2 linked regions of the Novosphingobium sp. G106 genome follow. The protein of the gene in region 1 binds, or shares a complex with, the protein of each later gene. Links are inferred from orthologs where the notes say so. Each region holds a gene or a part of one and is shown on either strand. Other genes may lie near its edges. The genes, in order: pnp and KRR38_RS07575.

Region 1 (8,275 bases):
TCGCCGCTTTTGTCGCTACTGCGCTGATCTATTTTCTCCAGGTGAACGTGTTCCTGGCCCTGTTCAATCTGTTGCCGATACCGCCGTTCGACGGCTCGCACCTCGTCGAGGGGCTGCTGCCTCGTGCCGCGGCGAAGCGATATGCGCGGCTCCGGCCCTATGGATTGGGGCTGATGATCGCGCTGCTGATCGTGCTTCCCTGGGCGGTGCCGGGCCTCAGCATCATCCAGCGTTTCGTGCTGCCGCCGGTCAACTGGATGCTCGGCAACTACTTCGCTCTGGCCGATGCGGTGGCAGGGGGAATATAATTTTATCCGGGTTTAATATTGACAATAATACCCGGGTTAAATATGTGGTCATGGCAAGGAGAAGCACCATGTCCGTGACCGTGTTCTACAAGGATGAAGTGATCGCCCGCGGTTCGCCCGAGGAGTTCGCCGGGGCGCTGCGCGATCTCGAGCCTTTGTCGCGCAGTTCGGATCTGCTGGCTTTCGACGACGAGACGGGCAGGCAGGTCGATCTCGACCTGACCGGGGCTCCTCCGCCGCCGCGGCCCCGCGGCCGCCCTTCGCTCGGCGTCGAGGCGCGCGAGGTAACCCTGCTGCCGCGCCATTGGGAATGGCTGGCGAAGCAGCCCGGCGGGGCTTCGGTATCGCTGCGCAAGCTGGTCGAGGCGGCGCTCCGCGCGGGCCGCAGCGAGCGGGAATGCCTCGACGCGGCTTGCCGTTTCCTCACCGTGATGGCCGGCGACCGGCCCGGCTACGAAGCGGCGACCCGTGCACTCTACGCCGGTTATCGTCCCGCTTTCGAAGCTGTCGCCAAGCTGTGGCCCGAAGCGATCCGCGACCACGCGCTGGCGCTCGCCTGGCCGTCCGAGGCTGGCTGATCAATTGGTAATAGAGTGTCGCAGCCGCTTGCGGCACGCGGGCTGCGACATGAAATATTCAGGCGGGATGGCGCTTCATCCGGAAAGGAGCCCTGCTATGAAGCTTTCCCTCTTTGCCCTGTCGCTCGCCGCCGCGCTGCTGGCCGGTTCGCCCGCCTTTGCTGCCGCGAGCAATTCGACCTCCCACGCCAGCGAGGCCTCGATCCCCTTTGCCAACCACGGCGGGGTCGACGACTGGCGTGCCGTGGGCGACAGCACGATCTACTTCGAGGACCTGCACCGCCACTGGTATCGCGCCGAACTGCTCGGCCCGGCCTTCGACCTGCCTTTCGTCGAGCACATCGGCATCGATGCCAGCCCGATCGGCACGCTCGACAAGTTCGGGGCGATCTACGTCCACGGCCAGCGCTATGGCTTCCGTTCTTTCGAGCAGGTCGCCGGCCCGCCTCAGAAGCATCCGGCGCACAAGTCGTAAGCGATCGGGCATAACCGCCTGACAGGACCCGGCGGCGTCGCTATGGCGCCGCCATGTCCACGCAACTCTCCCCCAACGGCTGGATCATCCTCGACAAGCCGATCGAGCTCGGCTCGACCCAGGCCGTCGCGGCGGTCAAGCGCAACCTGCGCCAGGCCGGGCTCGGCAAGGTCAAGGTCGGCCATGGTGGCACGCTCGATCCGCTGGCGAGCGGCGTCCTGCCGATCGCGCTGGGTGAGGCGACCAAGCTCTGCGGGCGGATGCTCGACAGCGACAAGATTTACGACTTCACGATCTGCTTCGGGACAGAGACCGATACGCTGGATCTCGAAGGCAAGATTGTCGCTCGATCGGACAGGTTTATCGAGGGAGCCGAGGTTGAGGATGTCCTGATCGAGTTTATCGGCGAAATCGAGCAGGCGCCGCCTGCCTACTCGGCATTGATGGTCGATGGTCGACGTGCCTACGATCTGGCGCGGGCCGGTGAGGCAGTATCGCTGCCTAAGCGAAGCGTGACGATCCACAACCTCGACTATGTGGTGTGGTGGCAGGACGGCCTCGTCCCATTTGTCACCCTTCGTGCCCATGTTTCGAAAGGCACTTATATCCGCAGCCTCGCGCGGGATATCGCGCATGCGCTCGGCACCGTGGGCTATGTGACCATGCTGCGACGGCTGCGCGCTGGTCCGTTCGATCTCTCGCACGCGATTTCGCTGGACAATCTGAACGAAATCGGCAAGGGCGCGCCCCTTGAGAACGTACTCTTGCCGCTGGAGGCAGGGCTGGTCGACATCCCGGCTCTAGACCTCGGCCCGGAACAGGCAAGGGCGGTCCGACAGGGCCGGGTTCTGGCCGGGCTGGCTTATGACGATGGGCTCTATTGGGCGCGAAGCGGGCGAGTTCCCCTGGCGCTGATGGAGCTTTCGGGCGGTGACGCCCGGGTCGTCAGAGGCTTCAATCTTCCCGATGTCGCGGAGTGAATGATATGTCGGTAACCGCCGAAAAGAAGCAGGAAATCATCGAGTCCAACGCGCGTCAGGCCAACGACACGGGTTCGCCCGAAGTCCAGGTCGCGATCCTCACCAGCCGGATCCAGACGCTGACCGAGCATTTCAAGCTGCACCACAAGGACAACCACTCGCGCCGCGGTCTGCTGATGATGGTCAACAAGCGGCGCTCGCTGCTGGACTATCTGAAGCGCAAGGATGTGGATCGCTACAACGCTCTCATCCAGAAGCTCGGTCTGCGTAAGTAAGAGTTTCGAAGCGGCCCCATGCGGGCCGCTTCTTGTATGGGCTTCGCGCGCAATTCGGCGGCGAGCCCGAAACGGGGCCATGAAGCGCCCCAACCGGACCGGGACGGTACACCCGGCAGCAAAACCCCGCGCGCAATAGGGCCGCGGGTTGAAGGAAACTACATGTTCGACACGAAAACAGTATCGCTGGAGTGGGGCGGAAAGACCCTCACTCTGGAAACCGGCCGCATTGCCCGTCAGGCTGACGGCGCGGTCCTCGCGACCTACGGTGAAACCGTGGTCCTCTGCGCGGTGACGGCCGCGAAGTCGGTGAAGGAAGGCCAGGACTTCTTCCCGCTGACCGTCCACTACCAGGAAAAGTTCTTTGCAGCCGGCCGTATCCCGGGTGGCTTCTTCAAGCGCGAACGCGGTGCCACCGAAAAGGAGACGCTGGTCTCCCGCCTGATCGACCGTCCGGTCCGTCCGCTGTTCCCCGAAGGCTTCTACAACGAGATCAACGTCATCGCCCAGGTGCTGAGCTATGACGGCGAGGTCGAGCCCGATATCGTCGCGATGATCGCGGCCTCGGCCGCCCTGACCATCTCGGGCGTGCCCTTCATGGGCCCGATCGGCGCCGCGCGCGTCGGCTATGTCGACGGCGAATACACGCTGAACCCGAAGCAGGACGTGGCTGCCGCCGGCGCTCTCGACCTGGTCGTCGCCGCCACCGGCAACGCCGTCATGATGGTCGAATCGCAGGCTCGCGAGCTGCCCGAAGAGATCATGCTCGGCGGCGTCCTGTTCGCCCACAACGAGATCAAGAAGGTCGTCAACGCGATCATCGATCTCGCCGAGAAGGCCGCCAAGGAGCCTTGGGAAGTCAAGACCACCGACAATTCGGCGGTCAAGGCCAAGCTCAAGGACCTGATCGGCAAGGACATTGCCGCCGCCTACAAGCTGACCGACAAGTCCGCCCGCTCGAACGCTCTCAATGCGGCGCGCGACAAGGCCAAGGCTGCTTTCGCCAGCGAAGACGCGCAGACCCAGATGGTCGCGATCAAGTCGGTCAAGAAGGTCGAATCGGACATCGTCCGCACCGATCTGCTGAAGAACGGCAAGCGCATCGACGGCCGCACGACCACGCAGGTCCGCCCGATCGAGGCGATCGTCGGCCTGCTGCCGCGCACCCACGGTTCGTCGCTGTTCACCCGCGGTGAGACGCAGGCGATCTGCACCACCACGCTGGGCACCAAGGACGCCGAGCAGATGATCGACGGGCTGGAGGGTCTCTCCTACTCGAACTTCATGCTGCACTATAACTTCCCGCCCTATTCGGTCGGCGAAGTCGGCCGCTTCGGCGCTCCGTCGCGTCGCGACACCGGCCACGGCAAGCTCGCCTGGCGCGCGCTGCAGGCGGTGCTGCCGACGAAGGAAGAGTTCCCCTATACGATCCGCGTGGTGTCCGACATCACCGAGTCCAACGGCTCTTCGTCGATGGCGACGGTCTGCGGCGGTTCGCTCTCGATGATGGACGCCGGCGTGCCGCTCAAGCGCCCGGTTTCGGGCATTGCGATGGGCCTGGTGCTGGAAGGTGACGAGTTCACCGTGCTCAGCGACATCCTTGGCGACGAGGATCACCTCGGCGACATGGACTTCAAGGTGGCCGGCACGTCCGAAGGCATCACCACGATGCAGATGGACATCAAGGTCGCGGGCATCACGCGCGAGATCTTCGAGGCCGCGCTGAACCAGGCCAAGGAAGGCCGCGCGCACATCCTGGGCGAGATGCAGAAGGCGCTGGGCACAGCCCGCACCGAGCTCTCGGCCCACGCTCCGCGCATCGAGACGATCCAGATCGACAAGTCGAAGATCCGCGACGTCATCGGCACCGGCGGCAAGGTCATCCGCGAGATCGTCGCCGAGACCGGCGCCAAGGTCGACATCGACGACGAGGGCCTGATCAAGATCAGCTCGGCGGACCTGTCGCAGATCGAAGCCGCCAAGAACTGGATCCTGGGTATCGTCCAGGAAGCAGAGGTCGGCAAGATCTACGACGGCAAGGTCGTCAACATTGTCGACTTCGGCGCTTTCGTGAACTTCATGGGCGGCAAGGACGGTCTCGTCCACGTCTCCGAAATGAAGAACGAGCGCGTCGAGAAGCCGACCGACGTCGTGTCCGAAGGCCAGGCCGTGAAGGTCAAGGTCCTCGAGATCGATCCGCGCGGCAAGGTTCGCCTGTCGATGCGTGTCGTCGACCAGGAGACGGGCGCCGAGCTGGAGGACACCCGTCCGCCCCGCGAGCCCCGCGAGCCGCGCGGTGATCGTCCCGGTGGCGATCGCGGCGACCGCCGTGGTCCCCGCGGCGGCGGCGGTGATCGCGGTGGTCGCGATCGTGACCGCGGCCCGCGCCGTGACGGCGGCGGCGACCGCGGTCCGCGCGAGCCCCGCGAGCCGCAGGGTGACCCCGATCACATGCCGGCTTTCTTGAAGGACGACTAATCCTTCAAGGCTGAGAAAAAAGGGAAAGGGGGCTGCGGCGACGCGGCCCCCTTTTCCGTTCAGGTTCCGGGCACCCGATGGCGGCTAGAGCGTTCCACTTCAGTCCACAGAGCCGGAACGGTCCCTTGTACGCATCGCCTCGCGAAAGGACTGCGTCGGCGTTGGCAGCATTCTGTATCGTCGTGCTGCTCGCCTTCGCGCTCGTCTTCGGCCTTCGGGTCGGGGATATCGTGCGCAATCCCGGGGCGCTGGTCTCGGTGATCTTTGACCAGCCCAAGCCGCCGCCACCGCCAGAGCCCAAACCCCGCGCGAGGCCGGCGGAGACCAGGGCGCCCAAGGGTGATCCCGGCCAGCACAATCTCAAGAATCAGGCCACGCCGATCGTCGCGCCCAAGGTCGTGCCGTTGATCGTTCCGCCGCCCGTGGTCGTTGCGACACAGGCGGGCATCGGCCAGGCGGCGCAGACCGGCGCCTCGGACCGGATGGGGCCGGGGCAGGGCGCGGGTGGCTACGGCAATGGCGGCGGTGGTGATGGAGGCGACGGCGATGGCGGCGCGGTCGCCGGCCCGCGCCAGATCAAGGGCAAGCTGTCGTTCAAGGACCTGCCCGACGGTATGCTACGGCCGGGCAGCGAGGCGCGCGTCGGCGTGCGCTATGTCGTCGAGGCCGACGGCACGGTCAGCCAATGTCGTGCCGACGAGCCGAGCGGCATCCCGCAGCTCGATCGGCTCGCTTGCCGGCTGATCGAGGAGCGTTTCCGCTTCCGCCCGGCCCGCGACCGGTTCGGCCGACCGGTGCGCGCGACCATTGCTGAGGCACACAGCTGGTTCATGCGTGACGACGGCGAGGATCGCGACGACTGACGCGGGAATTCGCTTGCCTGCGGAGGCTCCGATCTGGAATTCTCCCCGTCGGCTTCGGAGGCTGAGGGAGATGGGTGATGCGGCGGACTATCAGGGTTGCTGGCGGTATCCTGGGGGCCGCGCTTGCCTCTCTGGCCTGGCCGCAGATTGCGGGCGCCAGCGGCGATTTCATGTGCACGCCCGACTGGCGGCTGCCCAGCGGCAGCTTCGCCTCCTGCGGCAACACCGCCATGCTCTCGCCGAGCAACGACACGCGGGTGAACCTGTTGTTCCTGATGCGCGACCGCCAGCCCGCGCCCGCCGTGGGCCTGACCTATCCCGAGCTTAAATATGCCGACCCCGGGCTTGGCCATAATTTCTTCAGCTGGGACGTCGCCCGGCAGGCCTTCTTCGCGCCGCCCGAAGCCGGCGAAGATGACAGCGGCGCCTCCGGCTCACGCTGCATCAGCCTCGTTTCGGGCAGTGCCGCCTTCAACGCGGCGATGGCGGCCAACCGCGGCGTCTCCGCTGCCGAGCGCGAGCGCCTGATCACGGCGCGGACCACGATTGGGCAGATCTGCCGCGACGCCGGCGGTCCGGCGCTGGCCTTGCCCACGGACATCAAGTCTGCGGCGGGGCGGGAGTATCTCGGCTACCTGCAAGGCGCCGACTCCTTCTACGCCGAGCAGTGGGACGCCGCGCGCGGCGTCTTCGACAAGCTGCGCGGATCCAAGGACTCGTGGCTGGCCGAAACCGCCACTTACATGCTGGCGCGCACCGAGCTCAACGCCGCGCAGGCCAAGAGCTTCGACGAATGGGGCGCGTTCGATGCTGCCAAGGTCGACAAGCCGGCGCTGGGCCGAGCGAGGGCGGGGTTTCAGGACTATCTCAAGCGCTATGCCCGAGGCCGCTATGCCGGATCGGCGCAGGGGCTGGTGCGGCGCACGCTGTGGCTCGCGGGCGATGCCGTCGGGCTGGCGCAGGAATACGAGCGACTGCTTGCCGCAGCGCCGGTCACATCGCCGGCCACGCTCGACCTGATCGAGGAGACCGACAACAAGCTGCTGATCGGCAATGCCGCCAAGGTTGTCGACGGCCCGCTGTTGCTCGCCACGGTCGACCTGATGATGATGCGCACGCCCTACGAGGGCGGCCCGCAGCCGATCTCGGCCGAGGCGCTTGCTGGCCAGGCGAAGCGCTTCGCCGGTCGCGACGATCTTTATGGCTTCGTCCTCGCCAGCCATGCCTTCTACGTCGAGAAGGAACCCGCCAAGGTCCTCCAGCTGATCCCCGACGATGCGAAGAAACCGAGCTATACCTCGCTCGCCTTCAGCCGGCAGGTGCTGCGCGGCATGGCGCTGGCGGCGCGCGGGGACCGCAACGAGGCGGGCTTCTGGCGCGAGCTGCTCGGCGGGGCGACAGGGCTCTACCAGCGGCCCGTGGTCGAACTCGCGCTGGCGATGAACTGGGAGCGCAGCGGCAAGCTGGCCGACGTCTTCGCGCCCGCTTCGCCGATCGGCGAGACTGCAATCCGCGAGATCCTGCTGCTCAACGTCGCCGGCCCCGACCTGCTGCGCGCTCAGGCCCGCGCCACGCAGCGGCCGCAGCACGAGCGGGACCTGGCGGCGTTCACGCTGCTCCAGAAGCAGCTGACCTATGGCGACTATGCCGGCTTCCTGCGCGACAGTGCGCTGGTAGGCGCGAGTGCGACCAGCGAAGGCGGGCTCTGGGACCTGCGCCAGCAGGAGAAGGTGCCCGTCGGCCTGTTCCGCAAGGGCACCTGGTCGGACGGCTACGCCTGCCCGGCGCTGTCCGCCACAGCTGCCACCTTGGCGCGCGATCCGCGCGACGTGAAGGCGCGGCTCTGCCTCGGTGACTTCTACCGGCTCAATGGCTTCGACGATTTCGGCCGGGGCGACGAGACGGACCTCAAGCGCGGGGAACTGGGCAGCACGCCTACCCTGTTCCCCCCGCAAGCCGACTCCGCGCAGTGAGTTCTATGCCGGCGTCATCGCCGATCCGAAGGCGGCAGGTGAGGACAAGGCCTATGCGCTTTACCGCGCGGTCAATTGCTACGCGCCTGCCGGCAACAACCAGTGTGGCGGTACCGATGTCGGCCAGAACCAGCGCCGCGCCTGGTTCCAGCGGTTGAAGGGCGAGTTCGCGAAAAGCCCGTGGGCGCAAAAGCTGCGCTACTATTGGTGAGGGTCTGGGCGCTCGCGGCGCTTCTCCTATTGGCGGGATGTGGCAGGCCGGCGACGGAACGGGTCGACCCGACAGACTACGACGCCTTCTTCCTCTGGGCGGGGGTGAAGCCGCCTAAGGCTCTCGCGAAAGCG
Region 2 (8,581 bases), 1.7 Mb from region 1 along the record:
CTCGGCCTTCTCGCCATATTTCTGGATGAGCTGGCGGCGAACTTCCTCGACGAAGTAGCCGAGCGAGGAATCGTAGGTCTCGACGCGGCGCGGGATCAGACCCAACGGCTCGGCCTTGGCTTGGGCAACGGCATCGGCACTGGCCCAGCCGTTCTTCTCCATCTGGTCGAGCACGTAATTGCGCCGATTAATCGCGGCATCGACGTTCTTGGCGCGGCCGTAGGTCTCAGGCGCCTTGGGCAGGATCGCGAGGAAGGCGGCCTGGTTGAGCGTCAGGTCGCCGACGTCCTTGCCGAAATAGGCCCGCGCCGCGGCCTGGACGCCGAAGCTCTGCCGACCGAGCGGAATCTCGTTGAGATAGAGTTCGAGGATCTGCTGCTTGGTCAGCGTACTCTCGATACGCCGCGCGAGGATCATTTCCTTGAGCTTGCGGCCGATCGAATATTCGTTGCCGATCAGGATATTCTTGGCGACCTGCTGGGTGATCGTCGAGCCGCCCTTGGCGCGCTGGCCGGAGCCCATCTTCGAGACATAGTCGACCACGGCGCCGGCGAGGCCCGGATAGTCTACCCCGCCATGAGTCCAGAACGTCTTGTCCTCGGCCGAGAGGAAGGCGTCGGTGAGCTGTTTGGGAAAATCGACGAAGCGCAGCTGGACGCGGCGCTCGCGGGCATAGGAATAGACGATCTGGCCGTCGATACCGCGGACAATGGTGGGCAGCGGCGGCTGGTAGTCGAGCAGCTTGTCGGCCGAAGGCAGATCGCGCGCAACGAAGAACCACACACCGACGATCAGCAGCACGAAGGCCACGAAGGCATAGCCCAGTGCACGGAACCAGCGCCTTTCGCGCCAGAGACCGCGCAATCGCGACCAGGCGCCGCTCGCTTCGCGGCGGATGCGGTAGTTCAGGTTCTCGCTCTCGGGCGACGCGGAGTCAGACATTGCCGCCGCCTTTATCCTGTGTCCGGCGCGAGGGGAAGCGGTTCACTCTCTCTACTCCCCTGCTCTCGCCTTACTGGTTCGACTGGCGCGCGAAATAAGCACGGATCGCCTGGGCGGTCAGCTTGGCGAAAGTGGCGCGACCTTCGGCCGAGGCGAGCATCGCCGCATCGTCGGGATTGCTCACGTAGCCGCTTTCGAACAGTACCGAAGGCATGTCGGGCGTTTTGAGCACGACGAAAGCGGCCGACTGCACCTCGCGGTCGTGCAGCTTCATCTGGCCCGAAATCTCCCGCAGGATCAGGCGCGCAAACTGCTGCGACTTGGCCTGTGTCTCGCGCTGCGACAGGTCGACGAGGATCGCGCTCACCGCATCGCTGGTTCCGGCGAGCTGTACGCCGTTGATCGTATCGGCACGGTTTTCCTGCGCCGCGAGCCGCGCCGCCGTCTCGCTCGTCCCCCGCTCGGACAGGGTATAGACGCTGGCCCCGCGAGCTTGGTCATTGCTCTCGACGCTGTCGGCATGGATCGAAATGAACAGGTCGGCATTCAGCCGCCGCGCGATGCCCGAGCGCTCGGGCAGCAGCAGGAAGCGGTCGTCGTCGCGGGTTAGCGCGACCCGGATGCCGCCGCGCTCGAGCAGTTCGTCGCGCAGGGCCTTGGCGAGCCCCAGTGTCAGGTTCTTCTCGATCAGCGGCTCGGTTCCCGCGCCGGGATCGTAGCCGCCGTGGCCGGCATCGATCACCACCAGCGGCCGGCTGGCATCGAGCGGCCCCTTGATTTCGGGCAGACCGACTTCATGCGCGGCCGGCGGCAGCACGATCCGCTCGACATAATCATAGCCGCGGCTAGGCACAGCAAGCAGGCGGTCCGCCGCAACCATTGCACCGATCAGCGCCAGCGGCGCAGCGAGGAGCAAGGCAAGCTGGATCGGACGCGGCATTGCCTTTCCCGTAAGGCTACCTACATCGAACCGCAATGGTCGAGGGATAAGCTCTCCCCGCAATCACCTGGTCCGGCGCCGCTTGCCGCGCGCCGGGAAGCCTTGCCGTTCAAAGTATTGGCTGCTAGATGAACGAAGCCGGGCGAGACATTCCGATCCTCATGCACCGAAACAAGGCTGAATGGTCGCAATCGGGCAGGATCGGAAAGCTTTAACCCATGGCCGATATCCGGAATTTCCCATCCGGATCGAACAGGTTGATGCGAGCCCATGAGTAACCACTTGCCGTTCTGCCAGCCGCTGCCTTTGCAGGCGCGGAAGGCTTGGACGGCCGGTTTTGCGCGAACGATTTCGCCGCGCAGCCTCCCACTCGCAGACACGAAGCAAGCTGCCCGCACGCCCTTGCGCGCGGGTTTCACGCACAACCCCGATCGCCGCAGGACGGACCCCGATATGTTCGGGCCCGGCGGCGAACCATTGCATATCCGCGCCGCCTTGCCGGCCCCCGATTTTTCGGGGTCCGAGCCGCGGCGCGACTGGAGAATTTATAATGACAACGCGCATGCTAATCGATGCGCGCCACCAGGAAGAAACCCGGGTGGCGGTCCTCAAGGGCAACCGTATTGAGGAATTCGACTTTGAATCTGCCGATCGCAAGCAGATCAAGGGTAATATCTATCTCGCCAAGGTAACCAGGGTCGAACCCTCGCTGCAGGCGGCTTTCGTCGATTTCGGCGGCAATCGTCACGGTTTCCTGGCGTTCAGCGAAATCCATCCCGACTATTACCAGATCCCCAAGGAGGATCGCGAGGCGCTGCTGGCTGAAGAAGCCGCGCACGCCGAAGAAGAAGCCGCGCTACGCGCCGCCGACGAAGGCGACGAGGACTTCGCCGACGAGAACGGCGACGGCCTGCATGACGACTTCGCCGGCGAAGAGAACGTCACCGAGATCGACACGTCCGAAAAGGACCAGATCGCCACGATCGAAGGCGGCCATGTCGAGAACGGCTTCGAATATTCGGAAGAAGAGCGCGAGGAATCCGCGGACACCGCTGAAGAAGGCGAAGGCAGCGAAGGTGGCGACGATCGCCAGCGTCGCGGGCGCCGCCGCCAGGGTGGCCGCGGCAACCGTTCGAAGGAAGCCGACGATCTGCGCGCCAAGCGCATGGCGCTGCGCCGCCGCTACAAGATCCAGGACGTCATCCAGCGCCGCCAGGTGCTGCTGGTCCAGGTCGTCAAGGAAGAGCGCGGCAACAAGGGCGCTGCCCTCACCACCTACCTGTCGCTCGCCGGCCGCTACTGCGTGCTCATGCCGAATTCGAGCCACGGCGGCGGCATCAGCCGCAAGATCAACTCGGCCGCGGACCGCAAGCGCCTCAAGGCGATCATTTCCGAGATGGCGCTGCCCAAGTCGATGGGCTGCATCGTCCGCACCGCCGGCCTCGCGCGCACCAAGCCCGAGATCAAGCGTGACTTCGACTATCTCGCCCGCCTGTGGGACGAGATCCGCGAGAACACGATGAAGTCGTCGGCGCCGGCGCTGATCCATTCGGACAGCGACCTGATCAAGCGCGCGATCCGCGACATCTACAACCGCGACGTCGAGGAAGTCGTCGTCGAGGGCGAGTACGGCTACCGCGCCGCGCGAGAATTCATGAAGCTGCTGATGCCCAGCCACGCGCGCCGGGTGAAGGCCTATGTCGATCCGGTGCCGCTGTTCCAGCGCTATGGCGCCGAGGACCAGTTGACCGCGATGTACGATCCGGTCGTGCAGCTGAAGTCGGGCGGCTACATCGTCATCAACCCGACCGAGGCGCTGGTCTCGATCGACATCAACTCGGGCCGCTCGACCAAGGAGCACGGCATCGAGGCGACCGCGGTCAGCACCAATATCGAAGCCGCGCGCGAGATCGCCCGCCAGCTGCGCCTGCGCGACATGGCCGGCCTCGTCGTCATCGACTTCATCGACATGGAATACGGATCGAACGTCCGTAAGGTCGAGAAGGCGATGAAGGACGCGCTCAAGAACGATCGCGCCCGCTTGCAGATCGGCCGCATCTCCAGCTTCGGCCTGATGGAGATGAGCCGCCAGCGCCTGCGCACCGGCGTGCTCGAAGCGACCACGCGCATGTGCCCGCACTGCGACGGCACGGGCCTGGTCCGCACGGCCAGCTCGGCCGGCCTGTCCGCGCTGCGCCTGATCGAGGACGAAGCGGCCAAGGGCCGCGGCAGCGTGATCACGCTCTTCGCCAGCACCGAGGCGGCGGTCTATCTGCTCAATGCCAAGCGCTCCGACCTCGCCGAGATCGAAGCCCGCTATGGCGTGCGCGTCGAAGTGATACCCGAGGGCGAGAACGAAGGCGCCAAGATGCGCGTCGCCTCGTCTGGCCCGCGCCCCGAATTCGTGCCGCGCTTCGAGCCGATCGTCGAACTCTACGAGGACGACGAGGACCTGCCCGAAGAGGACGAGGAACTCGAGGAAGAAGAGGAAGCAGAAGAGTCGCGCGCGCCGCGCAGCAGCGGCAGTGGCGAAGGTGACGGCGAAGGCCGTCGCAAGCGCCGCAAGCGCCGCCGTGGCGGCCGCCGCGACCAGCAGGGCGATGCGCCGGCCGGCGAAGGCGCCGAAGCCTCGGAAGGTTCTGAAGGCTACGAGGACGGTGACGAAGGCGAAGAGACCGAAGCCCAGGGCGACGAGCCCCGCGGCGACGATGCCAGCGAGGAAAGCGAAGGCCAGCGCAAGCGCCGCCGTCGCGGCCGTCGCCGGCGTGGTGGTCGCAACAGGGCCGAGGGTGGCCAGGACGAGGCCGGCGAAGGCGAAGCCCACGGCGAGACCGCGGATGGCGATGCCGAAGCTCCGGTCGAGGCCCTGGCAGAAGCCGAGCCCGCGGAAGCCGCCGAGGAAGCGCCGGCCAAGCCCAAGCGCTCGCGCCGCAAGAAGGCCGACGTCGAAGCAGAGGCCGTGGCCGAGGCTCCGGCCGAAGTGGTCGCCGAGGTCGCTGCGGAAGAACCCGCCGCCAAGCCCAAGCGCGCCCGCCGCAAGAAGGCCGACGTCGAGGCTGAGGCCGTTGCCGAAGCTCCGGTCGAAGCGCCCGTCGCCGAGGTCGCGGAAGCGGAACCCGCAGCCAAGCCGAAGCGCACGCGCCGCAAGAAGGCCGATGTCGAGGCTGAAGCCGTCGTGACAGAGGCCGCCGAACCCGTCGCCGGAGGCGACGTCGCGGTTGCCGAGGCACCGGTGGCAGCGCAAGCCGAAGCCCAGCCCGCCAACGGCGACGGCGAAAACGCCGACGGCACGCCGCGCCGCGGTTGGTGGCAGCGCACCTTCGGCAACTGATCGAACTGCAAATCACGAAAAGGCCCGTCACCTCACGGTGGCGGGCTTTTTCTTTGCGCGGTCAGGCCTTCACCGCCACGCCCCATTCGAGCCAACCGGCCATGCTCGGCTTGTCCTTCATGTAGCGCTGGCCGACCGGCGCGGCGGTAAAGCCGGCCGCTTCGATCGCCGAAGTCACCGGGCGCGAGAGGTGACAACCGCCGAAGACGCGCTTCCACAACGGATCGACCCGTTCCTGCCGCCGCGCGATCTTCACGTCCGGCGAGCGCCCGTGCTCGGCGTAGAGGAAAGTCCCGCCCGGCCGCAGCACGCGGCGCAGTTCGGCCAGCGTCTGCGCCTGGTCGGCCACCGAGCACAGCGTGAAGGTGCAGACCACGGTGTCGAAGCTCTCGTCCTCGAAGGGTATCGCCTCGCCGAAACCCTGGCGTATGTCCGCTTGCCAGCCCTTCTTCGCCGCGGCCTCGCGCGCATAGTCGAGCCCCTTGCCCGAGGGATCCAGCCCGGCAAAGCTGACCACCCGGCCCGCGTCGTAAAGCCGCTGGTTGATCCCGCCGCCGCAGCCGAGCTCGAAAACCGCGCCCTGCGCCTGCGGCACCACGTCGCGGCGCAGCGCCATGATGTCCTCGGTCGCGCAGCCCAGCTTGATGATGCGCGGCACCACGGTCTGGTCCCACCAGTTGCCGAAACCCATGCCTTCTCTCCCTCTTGCCGATGTTGACGCAGCGAAGGAGCCAAGACAAGGACAAGGAAAATCAGGAGAGATGCCTTGCCGAATCCCAGTCCCCTGGCCGATCCCCCCCGCCCGCATGCCGCAGATCCGTGAGGACCAGTTCACCGACGATACTCGCGCCTTCTTCGGCCAGTGGGTCGGCGGCATCTTCAAGGATGCCGACAAGAACCCCGTGCTGCGCACTTTCGCGCACCATCCGGTACTGGCCAACGCCTTCTCGCCGCTCAACATCCACCTGCTCGGCCCGAACAACACGCTGCCGGTGAAGCTGCGCCAGATCGCGATCATGCGTGTCGCCTGGATCACCAAGGCGACCTACATGTGGTCGAGCCATCTCAACACGAGCAAGAGCTGCGGCCTGACCGACGAGTTCTATGCCCCCGTCCAGCGCGGCGCGGACGATCCCTATTTCACGCCGCTGGAAGCCACGGTGATCCGCGCCGCCGAAGAGCTGGTGCGGGACCATAAGATCAGCGACGAGAACTGGACACTGCTCAGCGCCGAATGGACCGAGCAGCAATTGCTCGACTTCATGTTCACCGTCGGCTGTTACACGATGATAGCCGGCGTGATGAACTCGACCGGGGCCGAAAGGCAGGACGACCTGCTCGAACTGGCCGCGCAATACGGCCAGCCTTAGGGTCTGTACTCGATACCAGCGCCTTCAAGGCGCCGGAATGGAAGCAAAATGGCCCATTGCTGCGTCAGGAAGCCTTGAGATATCGACATATCCCTGCGGCTTCCTTCCTGGCACTGAGCCATTTTGCTTCAAACCTCGAAGGCGCTGGTATCGAGTACAGACCCTATGCCGGCTCGACCAACCGGACGTTCACCGGCACCGCCGAATAGCGCGGCATGAAGTTGATTGGCTCGACCCGCTCGGTGAGCGAAGTCAACTGGCCGACATTGGCGCCGCCATCAGCCACCGGATCGCCGCTACCGTGCAGCGGCCCGAACATGTGCGTCATCGAGATCACCCCGCGCCGCAGCCGCGCCTCACTTTTGGCCAGCGTACGTATCGCGCCGAATTCGGATGCGATCTCGATCGTGTCGCCTTCGGCGATGCCGTCGGCGGCCATGTCCTCCGGGCTCATGTGCGCATAGTTCACCGGGAAGCGCCGCCGCGCTTCCTTTGACTCGCGGAAGGCACCGTTGAGCGCGTGGAGCACGCGGCGGCAGGTCAGCCGGTAGCCGAAGCCCTGCTCGGGCGCCTCGCCGGCCAGGGCCGCGAGTTCGGCCGCGACATCGGGCGGACACAACTCAAGCCGGCCCGGCGCGTCGGGCGGGCCGGGTTTGACGAAGCGCGGCTCGACGGCCGGTCGCACGCCCGAGGGATTGGCCTTGATCTCGTCGAAAGGCACGACGCTGTCCTTGGCGAGGAAGCGGCACAGGTCCTCGGGATCGGGCTTGTCGGTCAGGCTGAGCGGCAGGCCGTCGGGAATGTCCTGGAAGCGCAGACCATAGTTCCAGTATTTGAAAGTCAGCGGCACGCCCATGCGCGCCGAGACGCTCCAGAAGAACTCCCAGTCGTCGATCACCGCGCCGGGCCTGCCCACCACGGGGCGGGTATACTGGACGAAAGGCTCGGGATAGGAGCCGTCGCCCGGCACGCTGATCTCGTGCCGCTCGAACGGCTGCGTCGTGGCGATGACGTAGTCGGCCATCTCCGCCGTCGCGTTCATTCGGCAATCGAGCGAGACCAGCAGTTCCAGCTTGTCGAAACCGGCCCTGGCGAAAGCCGGATCGCCAACCGCCATCAGCGGATCGCCGCCGAAGCAGACCAGCGCGCGGATGCGATCGGGCGAATCCGCGGCGATCTCGCGCGGGATCAGCGCCGTGGGAAACTCGCCGACCAGCAGGCCGGTGTCGACACTGACGCATTTCGGCTCGTGCTCGAAGCTGCGCGTCGGCGAGACCGCGAGCTCGTAGGTATCCTTGACCTTGAGCACGCCGGGATTGCGGATGCGGTCCCCTGCCCGCCGGTATCCGCCGGCGAGGACATTCACCACTTCGATCATGTGGTCGGCCGTGTTCGAATGGGTCGACATCGACGGCCCCGTGCCGCTGCCCGCGAGCGGCCGCTTGGCCTCGCCCAGCCACTTGGCGGCGAGTTTGATCTGCTCGACAGGCACGTCGGCGCGCGCCGACGCCATCTCGGGCGTGAACGGCGCCAGCGCCGCGCGCAGCTCATCGAGCTGGATACAGAACTTCTCGACGAATTCCGCCTTGTACCAGCCTTCGCGCAGCATAACGTGGGCGATCGCGGCGAACAGCTCGGCGTCGTGGCCGGGCACCGGCTGGATGAACAGGTCGGCGTAGCGCGCGGTCTCGGTCCGGCGCGGGTCGACGATGATGATCTTGCAGCCGCGCGCCCTGGCCGCCTCGAAGGCTTTGCCCGGCGCACCGGTCTCGGCAACCGCGAAGGGCGCGCCCTGGTGCGTCACCACCGGGTTGCCGCCGGCAAGCAGCGCACAGTCGGCATCGCGGAAATTGTGCCGCCCGCTGGCCATCACGCCCATGCGCGCCATGGTCACCCATTTAGCCGACTGGTCGATCGTCATCGACGAGAAGAAGTTCGGCGTATCGAGCGCCGCCACCCAGGCCCGCTCGAACAGGTTGCCCAGCACGCTGCGATAGG

Evidence for each region.
Region 2: the proteins of pnp (region 1) and KRR38_RS07575 are in contact, whole or in part, in a cryo-EM structure (PDB 9QH0), measured with the Escherichia coli proteins. The link is inferred for Novosphingobium sp. G106 from one-to-one orthologs.

What each region holds. Positions count from the first base shown.
Region 1 is NZ_JAHOOZ010000001.1:3,273,161-3,281,435, reverse strand. What follows is about bases 2,418-5,436. They hold pnp (polyribonucleotide nucleotidyltransferase), read left to right. Parts: upstream 2,418-2,778; coding sequence 2,779-5,094; downstream 5,095-5,436. Other genes in these bases: KRR38_RS15505 (energy transducer TonB), read left to right, coding at 5,256-5,436; rpsO (30S ribosomal protein S15), read left to right, coding at 2,418-2,616. Also shown: KRR38_RS15535 (site-2 protease family protein), read left to right, coding at 1-308; KRR38_RS15530 (DUF2239 family protein), read left to right, coding at 377-886; KRR38_RS15525 (DUF6491 family protein), read left to right, coding at 984-1,361; tRNA pseudouridine(55) synthase TruB, read left to right, coding at 1,415-2,341; more of rpsO, read left to right, coding at 2,347-2,417; more of KRR38_RS15505, read left to right, coding at 5,437-5,957; KRR38_RS15500 (hypothetical protein), read left to right, coding at 6,035-7,930; KRR38_RS15495 (DUF3142 domain-containing protein), read left to right, coding at 8,111-8,275. UniProt on the Escherichia coli protein: Involved in mRNA degradation. Catalyzes the phosphorolysis of single-stranded polyribonucleotides processively in the 3'- to 5'-direction. Also involved, along with RNase II, in tRNA processing.
Region 2 is NZ_JAHOOZ010000001.1:1,587,916-1,596,496, forward strand. What follows is about bases 2,089-5,413. They hold KRR38_RS07575 (ribonuclease E/G), read left to right. Parts: upstream 2,089-2,432; coding sequence 2,433-5,213; downstream 5,214-5,413. Other genes in these bases: KRR38_RS07570 (hypothetical protein), read right to left, coding at 2,089-2,301; KRR38_RS07580 (class I SAM-dependent methyltransferase), read right to left, coding at 5,275-5,413. Outside these bases: KRR38_RS07560 (penicillin-binding protein 1A), read right to left, coding at 1-942; KRR38_RS07565 (N-acetylmuramoyl-L-alanine amidase), read right to left, coding at 1,013-1,882; more of KRR38_RS07570, read right to left, coding at 1,903-2,088; more of KRR38_RS07580, read right to left, coding at 5,414-5,904; KRR38_RS07585 (carboxymuconolactone decarboxylase family protein), read left to right, coding at 6,020-6,583; KRR38_RS07590 (molybdopterin-dependent oxidoreductase), read right to left, coding at 6,747-8,581. UniProt on the Escherichia coli protein: Endoribonuclease that plays a central role in RNA processing and decay. Required for the maturation of 5S and 16S rRNAs and the majority of tRNAs. Also involved in the degradation of most mRNAs.